DNA from 2 places in the Proteiniborus sp. MB09-C3 genome. Region 2 is predicted to be linked to the other one. Evidence: riboswitches for the same ligand, from Rfam matches in the RefSeq annotation. Region 2 holds a riboswitch; the other holds the start of a gene.
What was found. A riboswitch is a leader RNA that binds a small molecule or an ion and turns the genes downstream of it on or off. The one in region 2 is predicted to bind S-adenosylmethionine.
Positions count from the first base shown of each region.

Region 1: it holds a riboswitch for S-adenosylmethionine, as region 2 does, so the genes downstream of both, QO263_RS15445 (methionine ABC transporter ATP-binding protein) here and metK (methionine adenosyltransferase) in region 2, are expected to answer to the same signal.

Region 1 covers NZ_CP127161.1:3,097,879-3,101,306, reverse strand. The annotation lists gene QO263_RS15450 (methionine ABC transporter permease) at 1-326, opposite strand, end outside; gene QO263_RS15445 (methionine ABC transporter ATP-binding protein) at 319-1,332, opposite strand; SAM riboswitch class I at 1,484-1,588, opposite strand; gene QO263_RS15440 (hypothetical protein) at 1,761-1,967, shown strand; gene QO263_RS15435 (spore coat protein) at 1,983-2,231, shown strand; gene pyrB (aspartate carbamoyltransferase) at 2,575-3,428, shown strand, end outside.
Region 2 covers NZ_CP127161.1:3,784,392-3,787,819, reverse strand. The annotation lists gene feoB (ferrous iron transport protein B) at 1-179, shown strand, start outside; gene QO263_RS18520 (FeoB-associated Cys-rich membrane protein) at 286-417, shown strand; gene QO263_RS18515 (class I SAM-dependent methyltransferase) at 515-1,183, opposite strand; tRNA gene QO263_RS18510 (tRNA-Pro) at 1,680-1,756, opposite strand; SAM riboswitch class I at 2,020-2,126, shown strand; gene metK (methionine adenosyltransferase) at 2,215-3,402, shown strand.

The DNA of each region.
Region 1 (3,428 bases), 690 kb from region 2:
CCTTCAATAATTCTAGCTACAAAAGGTGCCGCTGCAATGGATAAAGGCACTACAGTTGCAAGCGTTCCTATGGATTTACCAATTATTAGTTTAGTTAATGGCATGACAAATATCATCAATATAATAAATGGAAATGATCGAAATATATTTACTATAGCACTTAGTATAGAATTTAATGCTGGCTTTTCCCATATTCCATCTTTTTCTGTTATAACTAATAGTATGCCTAGAGGAAATCCTAGTGCCAGTGAAAACACTGTAGATAAAGCTACCATTACAATAGTTTCCCATAAGGAAGGAAGTAAAAGAGAAATTAGATTATCCATTCCATATCACCTCCAGGTCAATATTCTGTTTTTTGAGCCACTCAAAGGCTTTTTCTATTTCCTTATTATCACCTAAAACCTGAATTAAAAGGCTGCCCACACTAGTGGATTGTAATTCATCAATATCTCCAGACAGTATATTTATATCAATATCAAATTCTCTGATTAGACTTGATATAATAGGCTTCTTAGCAGAATCGCCTAAGTAGCTAAGTCTAATTACAGTGGAGCCTGGGGTTTTAGGATATATTATCTTTTCTTCATCACTTCTATGAATGTGAGAAATAAATGCCTTTGCAGTATTAGTCTTAGGTTTAGCGAATATTTCTTCTACTGTATTTAGTTCGATTATTTTGCCAGCCTCTATTATGGCTACTCTATCACATATTTCTTTTATAACCTCCATCTGGTGAGTTATAAGAACTACTGTTAGATTGAATTCTTTTCTTATTTTTCTAATTAGATCAAGTATTGCCTTAGTGGTTTTAGGATCTAGAGCTGATGTAGCCTCATCACATAGAAGTATCTTTGGATTGTTGGCAAGTGCACGGGCTATGGCAACTCTTTGCTTTTGTCCTCCGCTTAGCTGCGACGGATATACATTTTTTTTATCAACTAACTCAACGACCTCTAGTAATTCATTTACTCTTTTTTCTATAGTTTGCTTATCATAGCTATTTATTTCTAGAGGAAAGGCTATATTATTATATACAGTTCTTGAATTTAATAAATTAAAATGCTGAAATATCATTCCGATTTCTTTTCTTGTGTTTCGTAGGTCTCTTTTATCTAGATTAGTTACATCTTCTCCATTGACAATAATAGTGCCTTCCGTTGGCTCCTCTAGCCTATTGATAGTTCTTATGAGAGTAGATTTTCCTGCTCCGCTGAGACCGATTATTCCAAATATTTCTCCTCTATCTATTTGTAAATTAATATCTTTTAAAGCCTCTACATCAGAAGACTTACTTTTATAAACTTTACTTACATTCTTAATATCAATCATTGCTTCACTCCTTTAATGAATTACTGTACTAAACCTCACAAATGAAAATCATCTATAATAGATAGTTAAACCTATTTTCTCTAAATAATCCTTATATAATTAAAAAACCTCTTTCAAACGAAAGAGGTAAAATACATATGCTATTTATCCTCCCTCATCTTTCAGCATTTTTGCTGCAGGAATTAGCACCTTCGTGTTAAATAACACTGGTTGCTGGGTTTCATCGGGCCCGTCCCTCCACCTCTCTAGATAAGAGTTCAATATTTGTTTTATTATTGTTACTATACTTATCTATTCTAATTATTATTATATCTTTTGTCAACCTTTTTTAAAAAATTATATAATAAAATTTTGTGTTATGAGGCAAAATATAAAAAGCAGAGGTTTTAGAATTGTAAGATATTGTACAAAAAGAAAGGAGAAATTTTATGACTTTACAAAATCCACTTAATTTAACCCAGATAAATCAAGCAGAGCTTCAAAATCTTAGTGAAATCATAAGTAACCACAAGCTAATGACGACAAAACTATACGAATATGCAAGTATGTGTCAAGATACACAATTAAAACAAATGTTCAGCCAAGGAGCTCAAGACGCAAATACTACTGCACAGAACCTTATTCAATCAATATAAGAGGAGGTATTTTATTTGCAAGAAAGAGATATTGTAAATGATGTTTTAGCAATGACTAAGTCAAGTATACAGTCCTATGGAATGGCAATAACTGGCTGTTCAAACCAGCAATTAAGAAGCGCCCTACAAAAATTAAGAGACGAAGCAGAGCAGTTCCAGTACCAGCTATCACAAATTGCAGAGCAAAAAGGATATACTTCATCGCCACCAACAGCTAATCAACAAGACATTAGCCAAATTAAAAATCAATTGAATCAACCATAAATTGGGACTCATTTTGAGTCCTTTTATGACCTAACCCGATTTTCCGAGCATTTCTATCGAAAAATCGCTGGTAGGTCAAACTCTATTGTAGGCTTATGATAGGAGTGTCCATTAGGAGCAAATAAATTTGTGTAGAGAGACTGCTAGCAAAATTAATGTTGACTTTTTATTATTCAAATGATAATATACCTACAGACAATAAAAAAACCTTTAATCTAATCCAGAGAGATTGGGAAGGAGTAAATAAGGATGCTTGTTTTTAAGCTGTCTATTAGTGTGCCTTCCTATGGAGGTTTTTTTATGCCTTTAAAATAGTCCAGTGAGACTGAAAAGGAGGAATAATATGTTAACAGGAAGACATTTAATTGAACCCATGGATTTTACAAATGATGAGCTTAAAGAGATATTTGATTTAGCAGATGAAATGATTAATGCTCCTAAAGAATATGCCCATATATGTGATGGGAAAATACTAGCAACTATGTTCTTTGAGCCAAGCACGAGAACTAGATTAAGCTTCGAGGCTGCAATGCTAAGATTAGGAGGAAGAGTAATAGGCTTTTCAGAGCCTAACTCAAGCTCAGTTGCAAAAGGAGAAAGCATAGCAGATACTATCAGAACAATTGGCTGCTATGCAGATATAGCAGTTATGAGACATCCCAAAGAAGGAGCACCAAAGCTTGCTTCATTACATTCAAATATCCCATTAATTAATGCAGGTGATGGAGGACACCATCATCCAACTCAGACATTAACCGATCTTCTTACCATTAGAAGCATAAAAAAACGCCTTTCAAATTTAACCATAGGACTATGTGGAGATCTTAAATTTGGAAGGACAGTTCATTCACTTATCAAAGCAATGTCAAGGTATGAAAACAACAAATTCGTATTGATATCCCCTTCAGAATTGCATATTCCAGAATATATAAGAAAAGAAATACTAGAAAAAAATAATATCTCCTTTATAGAAGCAGAAAAAATAGAAGATTATATGGGCGAGCTAGACATTCTCTACATGACAAGAGTACAGAGAGAAAGATTCTTTAATGAAGAAGATTACGTAAGGCTTAAGGACAGTTATATTTTAAATGCTGAAAAGATGCTTCAAGCAAAGACTGATATGATTGTCATGCACCCCCTTCCAAGAGTCAACGAAATTTCATATGAGGTTGATAGTGACCCTAGAGCCTGCTA
Region 2 (3,428 bases):
TTGCTTATGCAGTTTCTTTAATGGTATATCAGCTAGGAATGTTCTTTACTGGAAATGGATTTAATATAGGTACAGTGGTTGCCTTTATGATGGTTGCATTAATGCTGTATCTGCTATTTAGGCCCTATAGGGATACTGATTCTACATCAAAAACTTTTAAAAAAGCAGTGAAAGCATAAAGATATTTTTAGAATAAGCTTTATATTTTAAACAAATAGATCGATTATATTAAAGACTATAGAGTATTTAGGTCATGAGGTTTTATTGTAAAAGGAGGATTGAATTATGGCAACAGCTATTATTGGTATTTTAATAGGAGCAGCATTTGTAGGTGTCAGCTATTATACCTACAAACATAGGAAAAAATGCAGTTCCTGCTGCAGCGGATGTTCGTCAAATTCTGAATGTCATAAATAACAATACAGGGTGCATATGTTTTATATGCACCCTGTAATATTTACTCATTAAAAAAAGAAGCCAACTGTAACATCGATCGACTTCTCTTTCTGCTTGATTAGTTTTTATGGATAATAAGAAACACGCTGGACTCATCTACCTCTTGCACCTGATAGGGGTAGCCCGACTCCTCACCGATTTTTTGAAAATCCGCGGGTGAATGGATAATCGCCCTGAAGCCATCCTTGCAAATAATCACGCCATTTTGGGTTTTGGCATAGTCAATTTCCCCCAAAAGCCCTTTAGCGGCCTGTTCTTCAAACCATTTAAGGCGGAAATCCCAAAATTTAGCACTGTAGCTGCTGAAATAGGCCGTTCCTCCTGGTACCAATGTCTCAAGAATTTTGTGAATGACGGTGGAATCAGCACGCATGGCAGACAACCCGTTTTGCAGACAAAAAATGATATCAAAGGGCTTAGAAAATTCCATATTGTGAACATCCATCACAACCATGCTCGCGTTGGGATAGTCTTTGAGATATGCCTTGCCTAACTCAACGCTTTTCTCCGAGATATCCATCCCGACTATAGAGCCGCAGTGGGGAGCCAATTCCCTAACAATCCGACCATATCCGGCTCCAAGCTCCAAAACTCTTTGTGTTTTTGATAGGTTTTTCTTGGCAAAATCTATCTCCGCTTGTAAGTACTGCTTAATACGTGGAATTTGGGTTTCATACACCTGAAACAGCTTTTGAGAATTTAACTTTTCGCCATAGTAATTGCTCATGTTTCTTATTCCTCTCCTCATTGTAAATTAGAATCAAATATATATTCTTCTCTGAGCTAAGACTGGATTACGATTATCTCAGAGTTAACAATCTGTAACTATTGTGTTTTTAGCTCACTACTGGTAAATTATGTTGAAATAAAGCTTTGGAAGTCCTAATCAACAAAGTAGTTACAGCATCACAATGTCATAAAACAATAGATTTTTGCTGATATTAACTGTGAATATCGCCATTAATGATAATTTTAACAAATATTTTCCAATTATACAATAGTTGTCTAAAATGGTTAGGCGAAAGTTAGATGCAACTCCTTGATATGATATTTGAATTGATATAAATTTTGATTACACCACTACATAGGGTGTAATCATGAAGTGGGAATGATATCCACGAAATTGAGCTTTTTTCTGATGAGATTTTTTAGGGTTAAAGACCCTAAAAAAGACGAATGTCATGGGCGAGAAAGCCCATGACATCTATAATTGCCATTATTTTTGGTCGGGGTGGAGGGACTCGAACCCCCGGCCCCATGGTCCCAAACCACGTGCGCTACCAAACTGCGCTACACCCCGCAAAAATGTTACCTTTTTATTATAGACTATGAATCATATAAACGCAATACTATATTTGTGCCTTATAGGTTTATTATAAGCTTTATTTGACAATAAGGTTACATAATCTTAATATCTCAATGTGTAGCTTAATATTATCTGTATATTAGAGATAAGTAATGTAAAAGATAGTTTATGTCTCTACTATTATGGGTAAAAGAATTATTGACATAAAAAACTACATGTGATAATATTTCTTTGATGAAAAAAATTGAATATAGTTTGCCTTATTAAGAGTGGTGGAGGGAATAGGCCCGTTGAAGCCCAGCAACCAGTAACATTTGTTATCAGGTGCTAAATCCTACAGAATGTAAGTTCTGAAAGATGAGGTTTTAAGAATACTTCCTCTTCTTTTCGAAGAGGTTTTTTTATTATGGAATGTAAATAATAAAATTATTAAAATATATGGAGGGCTTAGGATGAAAAAATGGTTTTTTACTTCAGAATCTGTTACAGAAGGGCATCCAGATAAAATATGTGATCAAATATCAGATTCTATATTGGATGCTATACTGGAAAGAGATCCTGATGCAAGAGTTGCTTGTGAGACATCGGTTACAACAGGCCTTGTTCTTGTAGCTGGAGAAATAACAACTAATTGCTATGTAGATATACCAAAAGTAGTTAGAAAGACTATTGAGGATATAGGCTATACAAGGGCGAAATACGGTTTTGACTGCGACACATGCGCAGTATTGACATCAATAGATGAGCAGTCACCAGATATTGCAATGGGAGTAAACGAGGCTTTCGAGCATAGAGGTCAAAAAACAGACGAGCTTGACGTCACTGGAGCTGGAGATCAGGGTATAATGTTTGGGTTTGCTTGTAATGAAACTCCTGAGCTGATGCCACTTCCAATATCATTAGCTCATAAGCTGGCAATAAGATTATCTGAGGTTAGAAAAAATGGAACTCTTGATTACTTGAGACCAGATGGGAAAACTCAGGTTACTATAGAGTACCACGATAATAAACCGGCCAGAGTAGCTGCCATAGTAATATCTACACAGCATAGTCCAGAAGTTGAACTGAAAACTATAGAAAAAGATATTAAGGAGCATATAATATCAAAAATAGTTCCTTCAAGCCTAATAGATGAGAACACCAAATACTATATAAATCCTACAGGCAGATTTGTTGTAGGTGGACCTCAGGGAGATGCAGGACTTACAGGCAGAAAAATAATAGTAGACACCTATGGAGGATATGCTAGACATGGCGGTGGAGCATTTTCAGGAAAAGATCCAACAAAGGTAGATCGTTCTGCTGCTTATGCTGCAAGATATGTTGCTAAGAATGTGGTAGCAGCTGGACTTGCAGATAAATGTGAAGTTCAGCTTGCCTATGCAATAGGCGTTGCAAAGCCTATTTCTATACTAGTAGATACATTTGGAACAAATAAGATTGAAGAGAGCAAAATTGAAGAACTTATCAGTAAACATTTTGATTTAAGACCAGCGGCCATTATTAAAAACTTAGATTTAAGGAGACCACTATATAGGCAAGTAGCAGCATATGGCCACTTTGGAAGAACTGATTTAGATCTTCCATGGGAGAAAACAGATAAAGTTGATATACTTAGAAAAGAAGGCTTAGGAAAATAAAATAATTTTTAAACTTAAGGAGAAGT